Regions from separate parts of the Shewanella amazonensis SB2B genome, predicted to be linked through region 1. Evidence: predicted binding sites of a transcription regulator. Region 1 holds the regulator's gene; each other region holds the start of a gene.
What was found. The regulator sigma-54, encoded in region 1, starts transcription at its own class of promoters, with help from an activator protein. The targets are predictions, from matches to a motif close to GTTGGCACGNNNNTNGNNT.

Region 1 (6,133 bases):
ACGTTCAAGCTTTGGCATTCAGTTCCCGATGGCGGGCCTCAACCTTGTGGTGAGAGTTGGCGAAGCGCTTGGCAAGCTGCTCGGCAATATACACAGAACGGTGTTGACCACCGGTGCAGCCAATGGCAATGGTGAGGTAGCTGCGATTGTTACGCTCCAGGTGGGGCAACCAGGTTTCCAGCAGGTTTTCGATTTGCCAGATGTACTTGTTGACCAGCACCTGACGTTCCAAAAACAGCTTAACCGGCTCATCGAGGCCAGTGAGGGGCCTCAGCTCGGGTTCCCAATGGGGATTGGGCAAGAAGCGGGCATCAAACATGAAGTCTGCTTCTGTGGGCATGCCGTGCTTGAAACCAAAGGATTCGAAGATGATCACCAGCTCTTTGTCTGTGCGACCAAGTAGTATCTGCCTGACAGCATCAGCCAGTTCATAGACATTCAGATTGGAGGTATCGATGAAGTGGTCGACCATATTGGAAATGGGCGCCAGCATTTTGCCTTCGAGCTTGATAGCTTCCTGCAATGAGACCTTGCTGCGGGACAGGGGGTGCAAACGGCGGGTTTCACTGTAGCGTTTGAGCAGCACCTTGTCGCTGGAATTGAGGAAAAAGCTGGTGAGTTCGACGCCTTCGGGGAGCCTTGCCAGCTCTTTTTCGAGGGCCTTTTCCTGCTCCGGCATATTGCGGATATCGATGCTGATGGCGACCTTGTCGTTATTACCCTTAAGCTGGGCAAGCAAGGGCCCAATCAGCTGTAATGGCAAATTATCGACGCAGTAGTAGCCCAAGTCTTCCAGTACCCTGAGGGCTACCGACTTTCCGGAGCCAGAGCGCCCGGAGACTATAACGAGTTTCATCCGATGATTACCTGGTAAAGTTCCTTTTCATCGTGGCTTTTACGCAGCTGCTTGAGGATCTGCTTGTCATTCAGCTTTTCGGCCATAGCGGCCAGGGTGCTGAGATGTTGCTGACACTGGTCCGACGGCACCAGCAAGGCAAACAGAATGTCCACAGGTTGCTTGTCAATGGCGTCATAACCAATGGCTTCTTCACACTTGATCAGCACAGCTAAGGGCTTATCTATAGTGCCAAGGCGTCCATGGGGAATGGCAATACCATTACCAATACCTGTGCTACCCATTTTTTCACGGGCCAGCAGGCTTTCGAATATCTCTTGAGACGAGAGGGAGGGATTCTGGGCAGCAGCGAGATCGCTAATCAGCTCCAGCACCTTTTTCTTGCTGCCCGGAGTGGCACAGCTAGTGCACTCCGGCGCCAGGATGGTACTTAGTTCCATCGTTAATGTTTGGTCAGTTTCTCTTTGTGTTTAATAACCTGACGGTCCAATTTATCAATTAGGGCGTCAATGGCGGCGTACATGTCTTCATGTTCTGAAGTGGCGAATACCTCGCCACCGTTGAGGTGAAGCTTGGCTTCTGCGATTTGCTGCAATTTCTGAACATTGAGAACAACGTGGACATTATTGATCTGTTCGAAATGACGTTCAAGCTTGGAGAACTTGCTCTCTACGTAGTTACGCAGTGAATCAGTGATTTCGATATGATGCCCAGTCAGATTGATTTGCATAGACACTTTCCTCCAAAGACCTTGGGTGGGTTATAAACTCTTACGTTGGTTTGACGGTGGGATCAACATCGCCTCTCGGTATTTGGCGATGGTGCGTCTAGCAACGTTGATTCCTTGTTCTGCCAGAAGTTCCGCCATTTTGCTGTCGCTCAATGGTTTCTTCTGATTTTCTGCTGCCACCAGTTTCTTGATAAAGGCGCGGATGGCAGTAGATGAGCATTCTCCGCCATCTTCGGTCCCGACGTGGCTGGAGAAAAAATACTTGAGTTCAAAGATACCCCTTGGGGTATGCATGTATTTTTGGGTAGTGACCCGTGAGATGGTGGATTCGTGCATCTCTACCGCTTCGGCGATATCGTTGAGCACCATGGGTTTCATGGCTTCTTCACCATACTCAAAAAAGCCCTGCTGGAACTGCACTATGCAATTGGCGACTTTCAGCAGGGTGTCGTTGCGGCTCTCCAGGCTCTTGATAAACCACTTGGCCTCTTGCAAATGCCCGCGGATAAACTGGCTGTCAGCCTGGTTGCGACTGGTGCGCGCCATGGCGGCATATTGCTGGTTCACACTCAGTTTAGGCATACAATCGGGATTAAGCTCTACAACCCAACGGCCATTTTTTTTACTGACCGAGACATCCGGAATAACATACTCGTCCTTGGTGCTGGTCACCGACTCACCGGGACGGGGATTCAGCCCCTGAATAAGGACGATTGCGTCTCTGAGTTCTTCTTCCTTGAGGCGTGTTTTTCGCATCAGGGTGCGGAAGTCGCGGTTGGCAATCAAGTCCAAATGGTCACGGATAAGCAGCTTGGCGTTGTCCAGGTGGGGGGTATCCGCCGGAAACTGCCCAAGTTGAATGAGCAGGCACTCTGCCAAATCACGGGCAGCCACCCCGATTGGGTCGAAGTGTTGAATGCGTTTGAGCACGGCCTCAACTTCGTCAAGCTCCACTTCGTCATCGCCCACGGCCTCGAGAATTTCCTCCAGGCTTTGGGTCAAGTAACCTTTGTCATCGATGGCATCTATGATGGCAGTGGCAATGGCCAGATCGGTATCGGAAAAAGGGGTGAGATTTTTTTGCCATTCGAGATGTTCGTAGAGGCCTTCGCTGGTTTCGCCCTGAAACGGCATATCATCTTCGCCACGGATCCCGGGGCCAGACACGGGGGCAGCCGTAAAGACTTCATCCCAGGTGGTATCCATCGGGAGCTCGTCCGGCATGGACTGCTGATTGATGGCGTCTGAGGTTTCCAGCGAGGCACTGTCCGTGGTGTCGTTTGAGACGGACTCCTGGCTGAACTGGTCATCAAATTCTTTATCGCCGCCGTCGGCATCAAACTGATCGCTGCCCAGTTCGTCGTCCAGCTCCAACAGTGGGTTGGCGTCGAGGGCTTGCTGAATTTCCTGTTGCAGTTCAAGCGAAGAGAGTTGAAGCAGACGAATGGCCTGCTGCAACTGTGGCGTCATTGTGAGTTGTTGTCCCAGTTTTAGCTGGAGCGACGCTTTCATTGTACTGCGAATCCTTCACTAAATTATTCAGGTAGAAAGCTTTTCTATCAGGTTATCCGGTGATTTACCACCCTGATTATCCGGATATGAGAAGGGGGCTTTGTTAATTAACTATAGCCTGAATTGCTCACCCAAGTACACTGCACGCACCTGCTGATTGTCGAGGATTTCGGCAGGAGTGCCTTCGGCAATCAAATCGCCATGGCTGACGATATAGGCTTTTTCGCACACATCGAGGGTTTCTCTCACGTTGTGGTCGGTGATAAGCACACCAAGGCCACGATTCTTCAATTGCTCGATGATCTTTTTGATGTCGATAACGGAAATGGGGTCTACCCCGGCAAAAGGTTCATCCAACAGGATAAATCTGGGGTTTGCGGCGAGCGCCCGGGCTATCTCGACCCGGCGACGTTCGCCACCTGAGAGTGACATGCCCAGATTGTCACGAATGTGGGTGATGTGAAACTCTTCCAGCAGTTGCTCCAAGGCCTCTTCACGCTCATCGGTGTTCAGCTCTTTACGCATCTGCAACACGGCCATGATGTTGTCGCGCACCGACAGCTTGCGAAAGATGCTGGCTTCCTGTGGCAGATAGCCAATGCCCTTGCGTGCCCGCAGATGCATGGGATCCAGCGTCAGGTCATCATCATTGATGTGTATGCTGCCCTTGTCACTCTGTACCAGACCCACCACCATATAAAAGGTGGTGGTTTTACCGGCACCATTGGGGCCCAACAAGCCGACCACCTGGCCGGTATTGACGGTGAGGCTGACGTTTTTGACAACCTGGCGGTTTTTGTAACTCTTGGCGAGGTTACTGGCCTTCAGGGTCAGTTGGGTCATTGCTGCTTCTCTTGCTGGGGTTGCTCTGTCTTAACTTTATCCTGCAGATCCTGCTGGTAATTTTCGGGCTTGATGATGGTGATAACCCGGTCGTCTTTTTTACCGCTGCTTTGGGACGTGAGCTGCTGCTTTTCGATATCGTAAACGATGGAGTCGGCGCTCACCTGGCTGCCATCCTGCTCGACCTTGGCGTTGCCTTTGAGGCTCATTACACGGCTGTCGATGTTGTAGCTGATTTCCGTAGCACTGGCATGCACTGTGCGGCCATCTTCCACCTGCTGACTGTAAGTGGCAGGGTTACCCTTGGCGAGCAGAATGCGTTTACCGCTTTTCTCGTCGGTGAAAGAGCTCAGTTCACCCGCCTTAAGCACCAGGCTGCCCTGGGTCAGGGTCACCGGGCCTTCGTATACAATGCGCTTGTTTTTCAGATCGGCATAACTGTTGGCTGCGGCAATTTTGACTTCCTGGCTCAAATCAAACTTGGTGTTGGCCAAAGCCACAGCGCTGCAGGTGCAAAGCAGCACCAGAATGAGCGACTTATTTAGGTTCATAGGTTCCCTTAATCTTGCTTAAGAGCTTAACTTCTTTGGCATTGAGATCAGCATAGAGACCATGGCCGCTCAAGTGGAAGTTATTGCCGCTGATTATAATTTCTTTGTCGGAGGTGAGGATCATCGTCTTGAGATCCAACTCCAGATAACTGGTATTGAGCTGCTGCAAAGGCTCGTCTATGGTCAGAGCTTCGATCAGTACTTCGTCTTCGAGCATGACTTTGTCACTGGCCTTGTCCAGTCTGCCGGTTTTGGCGGTGAGGCGCCATTCACCCTGACCATCTTCAGGGAACAGGGTGTAGACAGGTTGGGTAAACAGGGTTTGTGCATCGCCATCGAAGTGTTCCATGTAGGCGGCACTGACGCGGCTTTCTAATTTTCCCTCGGCGTTGTAGCTGATGCTGCGAAGGTCGGTTGCCACGTAATCAGGTTTTTGCACACTGTCAGTGAGCTGAGGTTGACTGGCCTTTTTGCTTTGCACCTGCCAGTAAAGCGTCAGGGCGGTGCCGAACAGCAAAATGATGGCGAGTGTGACCCGATTCATACGCTCATCCCGTGGGCCGAATCGAACTTACCCTGGCTCATCAGTAGGAGATCGGCAAGTTCTCTGAGGGCACCATGCCCACCGGGCAGCGTAGTGACCATGTCGGCGTGTTGGCGAACAAAGGGGTGGCCATCCGCGACGCATACGCCGAGTCCCACCGCCTTCATCACAGGCAAATCCACCATATCATCACCAATGTATGCCACTTCGGCCCCATTGACTCCGTAGAGGCCAAGTAACTCTTCATAGGGCACGAACTTGTTATCGACGCCCTGATAGATATGGGCGACCCCGAGTGCCGTCATGCGGTTTTCCACAATCTGGGATTTGCGCCCGGTGATCACCGCTACCGCGATACCAGCACCCTGAAGGGCTTTGACGCCATAGCCGTCACGGGTATGAAATGCCTTAAGTTCTTCCCCTTGATTGCCAAGGTAAATACGGCCGTCGGAAAAGACCCCATCTACGTCGCAAATGAGCAGCTTGATATCTTTGGCCTTGTTCCAGATGGCATCATCAATGGGGCCGTAGAGTCCTTCGCGCATCAGATCACCCCTGCTTTAACCATATCCAGCATGTTGAGCGCGCCGATTGGGCGTCGCTCGGCGTCAATCACAATCAGGCCGTTGATATTTTTTTCGTCCATCAGTTTAAGTGCTTCGGCAGCCAGTATGTGCTCACCAATGGTAATGCAGTTGCGGGTCATCACATCGGCAATACTGGTTTGACGCAGGTTAATTTGCGCATCAATCACCCGGCGCAGGTCACCGTCGGTAAAGATGCCTTCCAGGGCACCAGAAGCGTTCACAATAGCCGTCATTCCCAAGCCTTTCTTGGAGATTTCATAGAGGGCATCGGTAATGCAGATATCATCCTGTACCAGTGGCAGCTCGTCTCCTTTATGCATGACATCACTGACGTGCAGCAGTAACTTGCGGCCCAGGGCACCACCGGGATGTGACATGGCAAAGTCGTCCTTGGTAAAGCCTTTGGCCTGCAGCAGCGCGACCGCCAGGGCATCACCCATCACCAGGGTTGCTGTGGTGGATGAGGTCGGGGCAAGCCCCAGGGGACAGGCTTCTTCCGGCACCTTGATA
Region 2 (6,133 bases), 880 kb from region 1:
TTGTTGGATATCACGGCGATATCCGTTTGCTGAGCATCTAAGCCAGTTTTACTTATCCATAATGCGGGATGCATAATCCTGTCTCCTTAGCCAATACGTACGAGTTGGGCAGAAGCTTTATCGTTCTCTTCTGCGGTTTTCATCATTTTTACCTGCAGCTCAAACTGCCGCTGGATATCAATCAGGGCCACCATCTCTTCGACGGGGTTGACGTTACTGCCTTCCACTGCACGGCTCTCCAGAGCCACGGTTTCATCCTGTGGCGCAGTCGTTCCGTTCATCATCCGAAACAGTCCATCGTCACCGCGCATCAGGTTTTGATTGCCTGGATTGACCAGCTTTATCCGCGCCACTTCTTCCACCACTTCGGCAGTAGCCCCCTGAGGCCGTACCGTGATAGTGCCGTCCTGGGCAATTTCCACCTTGTCGATGGGCAGCGGCAGAACGATTGGGCCAGCATCGCCCATCACAGGACGCCCCTGTGAATTGGTCAGCAAACCGGTTTCGTCAAATTTCAGGCTACCGGCACGGGTATAGGCCTCGTTGCCATCGGCATCTTCCACCGCAATCCAGCCATCACCTTTCACGGCCACATCCAGATCCCGAGCAGTGCTGTTAATGGGACCGTGACGGAAACTGGCCTGGGGATTTTCGGTCATGGCGAATACCCGCGTGGGCAATCCCTCTCCAAAGGCTTGCATGGAGCGGGATTGCTCCAAATCGGCCTTGAAGCCATCGGTGTTGGCGTTGGCCAGGTTGTTGGCCCGAATGGAAAGCGAATTGAGATTCTGCTTGGCACCACTCATGGCGATATAGAGAAATTTGTCCACGCTGGGCTCCGTCAAAGATCTAGCATGCACTCACTAAAGCAAACTGCATGCCAATTAACCAAGAGCGTGTCCTGCAAGGGCGGGGAAGGCAGAGATAAGAAGGATAAGGAGGACGTAAACAGGCAAAAAATTGCCGCCCGAAGGCGGCAACCAAGGAGAGAAAATCTTAACGGATCTGCAGAATGGTCTGCTGCAGCGTGTTATTCACTTCCAATGTACGGCTGTTGGCCTGGAAGTTACGCTGCGCTGAAATCAGGTCCACCAGCTCTGTGGTCAAATCCACGTTAGATTGTTCCAGCGCCGCCGAACGAATAGCGCCAAAAGTACCACTGTTGGCTTCACCGGCAAGGGCCGTACCCGAGGCCAGGCTTTCTTTCCAGGAAGTGTTACCCACCTGGGTCAATCCCTGCTCGTTGGCGAAACGCACCAAAGCAACGCGGCCAAGGGGCACTGTACTGCCATTGCTGTAGGCGGCTTTAATCAGGCCATCTTCACCTACTTCCACGTTGGTCAGGCGGCCCACAGTGGTACCATCCTGAGTCAGCTCGGTTACTTCAAAAGCAGAAGCGTACTGAGTCGGGTTGGCAAAGTTGATGGTCAATGTTTGGCTACCATCGGCGCCGGGTCCAAGAATACCGGCACCACCAATCCCCAGAGGTTCTGTGGTGATTATGGCTGGGTTGGTGCCTGTATAAGTACCTGTGCTGTTAAAGGTCAGCACAGAACCAGTCCAGCCACCGGTAGTTTGCGCGGTTGCAGGTGTGTCTGGGACGCCATCACCGTCAGTATCCGTCTGGTAAGTACCTGCGCCACCACCCAGATTCACAGGCTGACCATCGAGTGCATAGTAAGCCACCCAGTTGTTTTCCCCTGTGTAGGCACCATCGTTTGGCCGTACAAAGTAGGTGGTCAAAATGTGTGGCTCACCCAGGGAGTCATAAATGGTCGACGAGGTAGAGTTGTTGAAGGTGGTTGGATCATCCGGATCAAAAGCCGCAGGGTCTTTGGTCTTTTCACCGGCGTTCAGGTTCATCTGAACCCCCACATTCTCAGTCATCACTGGGCTACCGGCAGTGTCAGGAATTTGAACCGGACGAGTGGTGGTCAAACTCACTGAGGTAGAGTTCCCGAATTTGTCCACCGGGAAGGTTTGCAGGAAGTTGCCTGCGGAATCCACCAAGTAGTTGTTACTGTCTACCTTAAAAGCGCCGGCACGGGTAAAGCTGTAATCACGGGCCGAAGGGTCGGCGGAGGTCACAAAGAAACCGCCGCCGCTAATGGCCAAATCCAGCGCGTTGCTGGTGAATTGCAAACTGCCCTGATGGAACTGCTGTGCCACCTGGGTAGTGGTTACACCGCCACCCACCTGGGTTTTGCTGTTGGAAAATATCGACGCAGCATACACATCGGCAAACTCAGCACGTGACTCTTTAAAGCCCGTGGTGTTGACGTTGGCGATGTTGTTGGCTGTGGTGTTCAAATCTTTCTGGGCGGCAGCAATGCCACTGAGTGCGATATTGAAAGACATAAGTCAGTTACCTCTTTAGTCTGGTTTTCTGGATCAGCTCTCAGCCACAGCCAGAACATCCGATAGTTTAATGCCGCCAATGCCACGCAAATTCAGAATGGCGCCTGTTGCTGCTGTCCCAAGCGACACGCTGGTCACGTGGGCATAAGTTGAAACCGGTAATTCCTCGGCCTTGCCATCGACCCGGCCACTGGCCTTGATGGTGTAAGTACCATCGGCAACGGGCTTGCCTTCCGCATCGAGGCCATCCCAATTCACATCGATGTTGCCGCCGTCACTGCCATCCACACTGAAGGTTTTCACCAACTGCCCCTTGTCATCTTCAATGCGCACCATGATTGTCTCGATGGGCTTGGAGGTGCTGATGACACCCTTTAGGTTGGGCTCTTCAGCAGATACATGGCCAGACGCCGATGGGATCAATACCTTCTGCCCAACCAGCCCTGATGCCTGCAGTGCCTGGCTGGAGGTCATCACGGTATTCAGATTCACAATGTGATCGTTCAGATTGGCGATACCGTCCACGGTAGAGAATGACGCCATCTGGGCAATCATCTGGTCGTTTTCCACCGGCTTGAACGGATCCTGCATCGACAACTGCTGCGACAAGAGGGCGAAAAAATCCTCTTGAGTCAATTCCTGCTTTTTAGCCTCTGGCACTGCCTCTTTGGTCTGCAACCTGACACTGTCCAGAAAGGGATTTCCCGTGCTCTGGGTTGACTGGGCCGCCGATGCCTGACTGATAGAGTTAAGAAAACTCACGGCTTACCTCCTTAGCGCCACATCCGTTATTTGCCCATTCTCAAAGTCTGCATCAGCATACTCTTGGCGGTATCGGCCACCTGGACATTCATTTGATACGAACGCGAAGCGGAAATCATGTCGGCCATTTCTTCCATCACGTTCACATTGGGTTTGTAAATAAAGCCATCGGCATCCGCCATGGGATGGTCCGGGTTGTATTCTTTTTGCAGCGGCTTATCACTTTCGACTATGCCTTTGACATTCACCCCACGGGCAGATTGCTGCTGGCTGGCTTTGGCAAGTTCAGCCTCAAACACAGGATGACGCGCCCGGTAGGTTTTATCGACGCTGCTGGACACTGAATCTGCGTTGGCAATGTTGCTGGCGGTGGTATTGAGGCGAACCGATTGCGCACTCATCCCGGAGCCAGACACATTGAAGATATTAAACAAGCTCATTGTCAGTCTCCTTTAATAGCCTTTTTCATACCGTTGAACTTGCCTTCCAGAAAGCCCAGCGACATCTGATATTCGAGCGCATTCTGCATAAAGGCAGACTGTTCCTGCTGAATATCCACCGTGTTACCATCACCGGTGTCGGGCTGATTGGGAACACGAAACTGCACGTGCTGCCGGCTCAATGCTTGCAAGTCAAAATGCCCTTCACTGGTTTGGGCCATTTGCATGCCACGCTGCTGGCTGCGTGCCGCTTGCAGCGCATCGGCAAAGTTCACATCCCGTGCTTTATAATGGGGGGTATCGGCGTTGGCGATATTGCTTGAGAGGACTTCTGCCCGCTCTGCTCTGATGCCAAGGGTAAATTGATGCACCCCGAGCGCCTTATCGAAACTGATCGCCATAAAATTGCCTCCACACCATGATGTCAGATGAAAAGCAATTCGTGTGCCAAATCTGGGACGTTCCCCCTTACAAATGACAGACAACAAAAAAGCCGACTTAGCAATGTCGGCTTTTTTGTTTTTATTCATTAGGTTATTTGGCTATGTCTTCTTCTGGTAGTAAATACCCGGGTTGCAGCGCACCATGTCAAATTCATCGGTCAAACCAGCAATAGACTCGGAAGCGCCAAGAAACAAGATGCCCTTGGGATTGAGAGCGGCAGCAAATTGCCGCAGTATTTTTGCCTTTGCCTCAGGGGCAAAGTAAATGAGCACGTTACGGCAAAAGATGATGTCAAACTTACCAAGCAAGGCATAGCTTTCCAACAGGTTATGTGCCCGGAAACTCACCATGCGCCGCACATTGTCTTTTACCCGCATATTGCCGCTTGGCAGGGTGTCGAAAAACGCTCTTTTTCGTTCATCCGATAAGCCCCGTCCCAGCGCCAGGCCATCGTACTCGGCCTGTTTACAACGCTCCAGCATCGAGGGGGATAAATCCGTTGCCTGAATTGACGCGCCAGCGGGTAAGCCGCCCGGACGTTTTTGCTGATATTCCAAAATCGTCATGGCCAGCGAATAAGGCTCTTGCCCGGAAGAACAGGCGGCAGACCAAATTTTCAGCGGCCTGCCAAGCTTGGCATAGTCTGGCAGCAGCGCATTGGCGAGCAATTCGAAGGGGTATTTATCACGAAACCACAGGGTTTCGTTTGTGGTCATGGCATCAATGACCTCGGCGCGCAGTTGCCGCTCTGTGGGTTTCATTGAATGTTTAACCACTTCAGATAATGAAGGCAGGTTGTATTTGCCCATCAGAGGCGCAAGGCGGCTGCGGACCAGATACTGCTTGTTTTCGCCAAGCACTATGCCGCTGTGTTGTTCAAGGAACAACCTGAATTGATTATATTCCGCTTCAGCCAGTGATTTGTCTGACACCGTTTCTCATCCTGCACCTGATAGAGAAAATTAACTCAATAACTGGTTAACCTTCTGATTTTATTCCCCAAAAATAAGCGCTGCTTTATACATTATCCAGTGACTGAATACAAGCGCCCTTGGAGGAGTATAACCCCGCCCAAGGGGAATGCCATCCTGCTCAAAGACTCAGATGCTTGTTCACGGCCGCGGCCAGTTCGTCAGGGTTGAACTTGGCAATAAAGTCATTGGCACCCACTTTCTGAACCATCGCCTGATTAAACACGCCGCTCAGCGACGTGTGTAAAATCACCTTGATGTCTTTGAGTTTGGGATCATCACGGATTTCGGCGGTCAGGGTGTAACCGTCCATTTCCGGCATCTCGATATCGGAGATAATCAGCGGGATCTCGTGAGCCACGTTGGTCATTTCCGCCGAAATGGCTTTCAGTTTTTCCAGTGCTTCACGGCCATCTTTTGCCGTATCAATCTGCAGCTCGAGAGAGGTGAGCGCACGGATGATTTGCTTGCGGGCCACGGCAGAGTCATCAATCACCATAATGTGGAAGTGCTGCCCACGATCAATGGTTAACTGTGCGTCAGTGTCTTCACTGATAGCAGTACGGACCGGACTGATTTCATCAAGAATTTTTTCAACGTCCAGGATTTCAACCAGCTCTCCATCAATCTCAGTGACCGCTGTTAAATAGGAGTAGCGACCCGCCCCCTGGGGCGGCGGCATTATGGCTTCCCAGTTCATGTTGATGATGCGCTCGACTGAATTCACCAAAAAACCCTGAACACTGCGATTATATTCAGAGATAATAATAAAGCAGTTTTGAATGTTCTCTATGGGTTTGCCACCGGTGGCCGCGCTGAGGTCAATCACAGAAATGGTGGTTCCACGAATATGGGCCACACCGCGCACGAAAGGATTGAGCTTGGGTAATCCGGTCAGGGGGGGGCACTGCAATACTTCTTTTACTTTAAAGACGTTAATACCGAAGCGCTGACGGCCGTTCAGCTTGAACAGCAGCAGCTCCAATCGGTTTTGCCCCACCAGTTGGGTACGCTTGTTGACTGACTCAAGAATGCTCGACATAAGTTCGCCTTAGTGGTCTTGATGGAATGACGCCCCGAACACCTCGGAGCATAGGCATGTAACTTGCTTTTGTTATTGTCACCGACAACCCTTGCCCCAACTTCGTCAAACTTCTG
Region 3 (6,133 bases), 900 kb from region 1:
ACTGATTGTTGACCTTGAATCCCTGCCTTTGGAGCAGGTAAAAGTGTTTGCTACCAAAATACCTTGGCAGCCAATTTTACTGCTTGGCGCAACTGATGATCTCAGCGCAAATCTCATCGGTAGCGTTGAAGAGCCGTTCAATTATCCCCAACTCACCGAATTGCTGCACTTCTGTCAGGTCTTTGGCCAGCAGAGGCGTCCGGACGTGCCTACCAGCGGTAACCAGACCAAGTTATTCCGCAGCCTCGTTGGTCGCAGTGAAGGCATAGTCAACGTGCGTCATCTTATCAGTCAGGTTGCGCCATCGGATGCGACTGTGTTGGTGCTGGGGCAGTCTGGTACTGGCAAGGAAGTGGTTGCTCGCAATATTCACTACCTGTCGGAGCGTCGCGACGGTCCTTTTATTCCTGTCAATTGTGGTGCCATTCCGCCTGAACTGCTTGAGAGTGAACTCTTTGGTCATGAGAAGGGCTCTTTTACCGGAGCAATCAGCTCCCGTAAAGGCCGTTTTGAGCTGGCTGAAGGTGGTACCCTGTTTCTGGATGAAATTGGTGATATGCCCCTGGCCATGCAGGTAAAACTGCTACGTGTGTTGCAGGAGCGCGTATTTGAACGCGTTGGTGGCAGCAAACCCATTCAAGCCAATGTCCGTGTGGTGGCAGCGACCCACAGAAACCTTGAGAACATGATAGAAAATAATGAGTTCCGTGAGGATCTTTTCTATCGTCTCAATGTGTTCCCCATAGAAATGCCGTCGCTGTCTGAGCGCTGTGAAGATATTCCGCTGCTACTTCAGGAGCTTGTCAGCCGGGTCTTTAACGAAGGCCGTGGTAAAGTGCGTTTCACCCAACGCGCCATTGAGTCTCTCAAGGAACATGACTGGTCCGGCAACGTACGTGAACTCTCCAACCTGGTTGAGCGACTCACTATCCTGTATCCGGGCGGTTTGGTTGATGTGAACGATCTACCCGTTAAATATCGCCACATCGACGTCCCCGAGTACTGTGTCGAAGTCAGTGAAGAGATGTTGGAGCGCGATGCGCTGGCGTCTATCTTTAATGATGATGAGCCGGTGGAAATTCCGGAAACCCGCTTCCCCAGCGAATTGCCTCCGGAAGGGGTAAATCTTAAAGATTTGTTGGCCGAGCTTGAAATCGACATGATACGTCAGGCGTTGGAGCAACAGGATAACGTCGTTGCCCGCGCAGCTGAAATGCTCGGGATCCGCAGAACCACTCTGGTTGAAAAAATGCGTAAGTACGGGATGAGTAAAGATTAATTTTACTCAGGTCCCACCCAATTCTCTAAATTTCTACTCTGGCACAGTCCCTGCATTAACCCCGTCAATAACGTAATTTTGACGGGGTTTCCATGGCCACCAAAGCTTTAGCCAAGATAGCCGACTTTCCGGTACGGGCTCGCCTTCAAGAGGTGAAGTCCAGCGGCGTTGCATCTGCCGAGCAAATGGCGCAAATCCTGGAGGCCATGCCCTCTGGCGTGGTGATACTGAATGCCGATGGCATAGTCACGCTGGCAAATCCCGTTGCGGTTCAGCTGCTGGACCGGCCTTTGGAAGGTGAGCGCTGGCTCAGTGTCATCGCCAGAGCCTTTTCGCCTCAGGATGACGATGGCCATGAGGTATCGCTGAAGAATGGCCGCAGAGTCAAGCTGGCCATTACGCCACTGGAACCCGGACAGCTGATTTTGCTGACCGATCTCACAGAAACCCGCCTATTGCAGCGTAACCTTGCTCATCTGCAGCGTCTGTCGGCCCTTGGCAAAATGGTGGCTACCCTGGCACATCAAATCCGAACTCCCCTGTCGGCTGCACTGCTTTACGCAGCAAACCTTGCCAGTCCCAAACTCAACCAGGACTCCCGCAGTCGTTTCCAACAGAAGTTGGTGGACAGGCTGAATGAGCTGGAGCGACAGGTGAACGATATGTTGTTGATGGCAAGGGGCAAAGTGGAAGCGCCCATGTCTTCCATGCCACTGGCAGACATCATTGCCCCTGTGCTGGCAACCTGTGAGCCCATCGCCACCGATAAAGGCTGTGCAGTACGGTTTCAGGATGAAACCCTTGGCGCCATGATGGCGGCCTCCCAGAGCGCACTGAGCTCGGCCATTAATAATCTTTTGATGAACAGCCTCGAAGCAGGCGCCCACCATATACTGCTCCATGGCAGCATACAGGACGGTCGTTTGGTTCTGGCTGTGGTGGACGATGGTAAAGGATTGGAGTCCGGCAGTGAGCAGCGGGTGATGGAACCCTTTTTTACGACCAAGGCACAGGGTACAGGCCTCGGTTTAGCCGTGGTACAGACAGTCGTGCGTAACCATGGTGGTGAGCTCAAAATGCAATGTGCTGCCAACCGTGGCTGTAGTGTCATGCTTAAATTCCCCGTGATTTCAGAAGATTCAGTAAAGGAGGTTAGCCATGCCTGAAGGCAGACTGCTACTTGTCGAGGACGATGCGTCTCTGCGTGAGGCGCTGCTCGACACCCTGATGCTGGCGCAGTTTGACTGTGTGGCGCTTCCCAGCGCTGAAGAAGCCATTCTTGCGTTGAAAGAATCACGTTTTGACATGGTCATCAGCGATGTGCAAATGGAAGGCATCGGCGGCATGGGGCTTTTGGCCTATTTGCGGCAGTATCATCCCAAGGTCCCGTTATTGCTGATGACGGCCTTCGCCACCATAGACAGTGCCGTGAGTGCCATCAAACTTGGTGCGGTGGATTATCTTGCCAAGCCGTTTTCACCCGAAGTACTGCTTAACCAGGTCAGTCGCTACATGCCCGCGCAAGCCGATACGGGCGCACCCGTGGTGGCCGATGAGCGCAGTCAGGCGCTGCTTGCCCTTGCCGGACGGGTAGCCAAATCCGAGGCGTCTGTGATGATCCTCGGGCCTTCTGGTTCGGGTAAGGAAGTGCTGGCCCGCTATATCCATAAGCAAAGTTTGCGCTCAGATGGCCCCTTCGTGGCCATCAACTGCGCTGCCATTCCGGAAAATATGCTCGAAGCCACACTGTTCGGCTATGAAAAGGGCGCCTTCACCGGTGCCTATCAGGCCTGCCCCGGAAAATTCGAGCAGGCTCAGGGAGGCACCCTGCTGCTGGATGAAATCTCCGAAATGGATCTGGGATTACAGGCCAAGTTGTTGCGGGTATTGCAGGAGCGGGAAGTTGAGCGTCTCGGTGGCCGTAAAACTATTAAGCTGGATGTGCGTGTGCTTGCCACCTCCAACCGTGAGCTCAAGGCTATGGCGGAGCGGGGGGATTTCCGTGAAGATCTTTATTACCGTATCAACGTATTCCCACTGACCTGGCCGGCTCTGAACCAGCGTCCGAAAGACATTTTGCCACTTGCGCGGCATTTGCTGGCACGCCATGCAGAGCGTCTGGGCACAGAAGTACCCGAATTTGACGAAGCGGCCTGTCGCAGATTACTGGCACATCGCTGGCCGGGGAATGTCAGAGAACTCGATAATGTGGTGCAGCGGGCGTTGATCCTGTCCGCCGGCGTTAAGATAGGCGTGCAGGACATCATTATCGACGCCATGGACGTTACTCAAATCACTCAGGAAGAGACAGCCGTCAAGGCCGAGCCCGAAGGATTGGGAGATGAGCTCAAGGCCCAGGAGCATGTGATAATCCTTGAGACCCTGAGCCAGTGCCGCGGCAGTCGCAAACTGGTGGCTGAGCGTCTGGGGATCAGTGCCAGGACCCTGAGGTACAAGATGGCCCGTATGCGGGAAATGGGTATTCAGCTACCTGCCTGATATTTGGGCAAGAACATCACAAAAAGCAGGCTTAGCCTGCTTTTTTAGTTTATTGGCAAGGCTTTTGCAGTACCCCAATATCAGCGATTTATCCCGTCAATTTCATGGCGAAGGGAGCAGCATATGCAAATAGGTCCATCTTCATTCATGCAGGAAATGCAGAAACTCCAGGGCGAACTCAGTCCATCTATGGGTATCGAGCCTCAGCCGCTTCGCCAGGTCGGCAACACCAGCGGCGCTGATTTCGCCAGTCTGCTCGCCAACGCAGTAGGACACGTAAACGAACTGCAGCAAAGCTCCTCCAGCCTGGCCACCCGACTGGACATGGGCGATACCCGCGTGACCCTGTCCGATACAGTAATCGCCCGCGAAAAGGCCAGTGTTGCCTTTGAGGCCACTGTGCAGGTGCGCAACAAGCTTGTCGAAGCCTACAAAGAAATCATGAGCATGCCCGTTTAAAGCGGCCACTGAAGGATACTGAACGTGAGCACAGATATGATTGTCAGCACCGACAGCGGCATGAGCGGTGTACAACAGGAAAATAAATCCGGGGTGCTGGGTAACCTCGGCAGCGCCGATATGCTCAGACAGGTCACCATGATCCTGGCCCTTGCCATCTGTCTGGCATTGGCGGTGTTTGTGATGATGTGGGCACAGGAGCCTGAATACCGTCCATTGGGTAAGTTTGAAGCCCAGGAAATGATCCAGGTGCTGGATGTGCTCGATAAAAACAAAATTCCCTATCAGGTGGATTTTGATGTGCTGCGAGTCCCGGAAGATAAGTATCAAGACATCCGGCTGCTTTTGAGCCGTAACGGTGTGGATGCTGCCAGTACCACCAATCAGGATTTTCTGAGTCAGGACATGGGCTTTGGCGTAAGCCAGCGTCTGGAGCAGGCCCGACTCAAGCACAGCCAGGAGCAAAACCTCGCCCGCACCATCGAAGAGCTGAAAAGCGTCAGCCGTGCCAAGGTGATCCTGGCGCTGCCCAAAGAAAACGTGTTTGCCCGTAACCAATCCAAGGCCAGTGCCACTGTGGTCGTCACCAGTCGTCGTGGCGGTCTGGGGCAGGAAGAAGTGGATGCCATAGTCGATATAGTGGCGTCCGCCGTACAGGGACTCGAGCCTACCCGGGTGACGGTAACCGATTCCAACGGTCGTTTGCTGAACTCCGGCAGCCAGGACGGCGCTTCTGCCCGTGCCCGCCGTGAACTCGAGCTCGTCAAACAAAAAGAAGCCGAATACCGTGCCAAGGTTGATGCCATACTGATGCCCATTTTGGGCCCGGAAAATTACACCTCCCAGGTGGATGTGACCATGGACTTTACTGCCGTGGAACAAACGTCCAAGCGTTTCAACCCGGATCTGCCTGCGGTGCGCAGCGAAATGACCCTGGAAACCCAAACCAGCGGTGAAGCCAACATGGGGATCCCCGGTGCGCTCTCGAATCAGCCGCCGATGGAGTCAAACATTCCTCAAACCCTGCAGGAAGCGCAGGATAAGGCCCAGGCCAACGGAAATTCACACCGTGAAGCGACCCGTAACTACGAGCTGGACACCACCATCAGCCATACCCGTCAACAGATTGGCGTGGTGCGCCGGGTAAGTGTATCTGTGGCGGTGGACTATAAAACCGGTGAAGCCAATACCGAAGGTCAGGTGAATCGTGTAGCCCGCACCGAGGCCGAGCTTGCCAATATTCGCCGTCTGCTTGAGGGCGCTGTGGGGTTCAGCGGTCAACGCGGTGACAGCATAGAAGTCGTCACTGTTCCCTTTATGGATCAGCTTGTTGAGGAAGTGCCAGAGTTGCCTATGTGGGAGCAACCCTGGTTCTGGAAGGCCATGAAACTGGCATCCGGCTCTCTGGCCATCCTGGTGCTCATTCTCTTTGTCGTGCGGCCACTGCTGAAGAAACTGCTGCTCACCGACAAGGTCGATATGCCTGACGATGGCCGCCTGGGTCATGAACTGGCTGAGATTGAAGATCAGTTCGCCGCAGACACTTTGGGCATGCTCAATGCCAGCGATGCTGAGTACAGCTATGCGGATGATGGTTCGATTCTCATCCCGAATCTGCACAAAGATGATGATATGATTAAGGCTATCCGCGCTCTGGTTGCCAACGAACCTGAGCTTTCCACTCAAGTCGTGAAAAATTGGTTGCAACAGGACAATGGCTGAAAATAAAGAAAAATCCGAATCCGGTTTCAAAGTCAGCAATTTAAGCGGCGTTGAAAAAACGGCCATCCTGCTGCTGAGTCTGAGTGAGGCCGACGCGGCCTCTATCCTCAAGCACCTGGAGCCCAAGCAGGTGCAAAAAGTGGGTATGGCCATGGCCGCACTGGAAGACTTTGG

Region 2: flgB (flagellar basal body rod protein FlgB) is a predicted target of sigma-54. The motif match lies at 3,994-4,012, and genes of this name have one in related genera.
Region 3: fliE (flagellar hook-basal body complex protein FliE) is a predicted target of sigma-54. The motif match lies at 3,830-3,848, and genes of this name have one in related genera.

Annotation. Positions count from the first base shown of each region.
Region 1 is NC_008700.1:3,660,472-3,666,604, reverse strand. Features, by position in the region: gene SAMA_RS16130 (HPr family phosphocarrier protein) at 1-18, opposite strand, end outside; gene rapZ (RNase adapter RapZ) at 5-856, opposite strand; gene ptsN (PTS IIA-like nitrogen regulatory protein PtsN) at 853-1,296, opposite strand; gene hpf (ribosome hibernation promoting factor) at 1,299-1,586, opposite strand; gene SAMA_RS16110 (RNA polymerase factor sigma-54) at 1,617-3,098, opposite strand; gene lptB (LPS export ABC transporter ATP-binding protein) at 3,210-3,941, opposite strand; gene lptA (lipopolysaccharide transport periplasmic protein LptA) at 3,938-4,492, opposite strand; gene lptC (LPS export ABC transporter periplasmic protein LptC) at 4,479-5,036, opposite strand; gene kdsC (3-deoxy-manno-octulosonate-8-phosphatase KdsC) at 5,033-5,581, opposite strand; gene SAMA_RS16085 (KpsF/GutQ family sugar-phosphate isomerase) at 5,581-6,133, opposite strand, start outside.
Region 2 is NC_008700.1:2,779,898-2,786,030, forward strand. Features, by position in the region: gene flgG (flagellar basal-body rod protein FlgG) at 1-74, opposite strand, end outside; gene flgF (flagellar basal-body rod protein FlgF) at 87-830, opposite strand; gene flgE (flagellar hook protein FlgE) at 997-2,358, opposite strand; gene flgD (flagellar hook assembly protein FlgD) at 2,392-3,120, opposite strand; gene flgC (flagellar basal body rod protein FlgC) at 3,147-3,560, opposite strand; gene flgB (flagellar basal body rod protein FlgB) at 3,563-3,961, opposite strand; gene SAMA_RS12135 (CheR family methyltransferase) at 4,103-4,936, opposite strand; gene SAMA_RS12140 (chemotaxis protein CheV) at 5,097-6,017, opposite strand.
Region 3 is NC_008700.1:2,761,844-2,767,976, reverse strand. Features, by position in the region: gene SAMA_RS12045 (sigma-54 interaction domain-containing protein) at 1-1,279, shown strand, start outside; gene SAMA_RS12040 (sensor histidine kinase) at 1,372-2,445, shown strand; gene SAMA_RS12035 (sigma-54-dependent transcriptional regulator) at 2,438-3,778, shown strand; gene fliE (flagellar hook-basal body complex protein FliE) at 3,902-4,237, shown strand; gene fliF (flagellar basal-body MS-ring/collar protein FliF) at 4,274-5,959, shown strand; gene fliG (flagellar motor switch protein FliG) at 5,952-6,133, shown strand, end outside.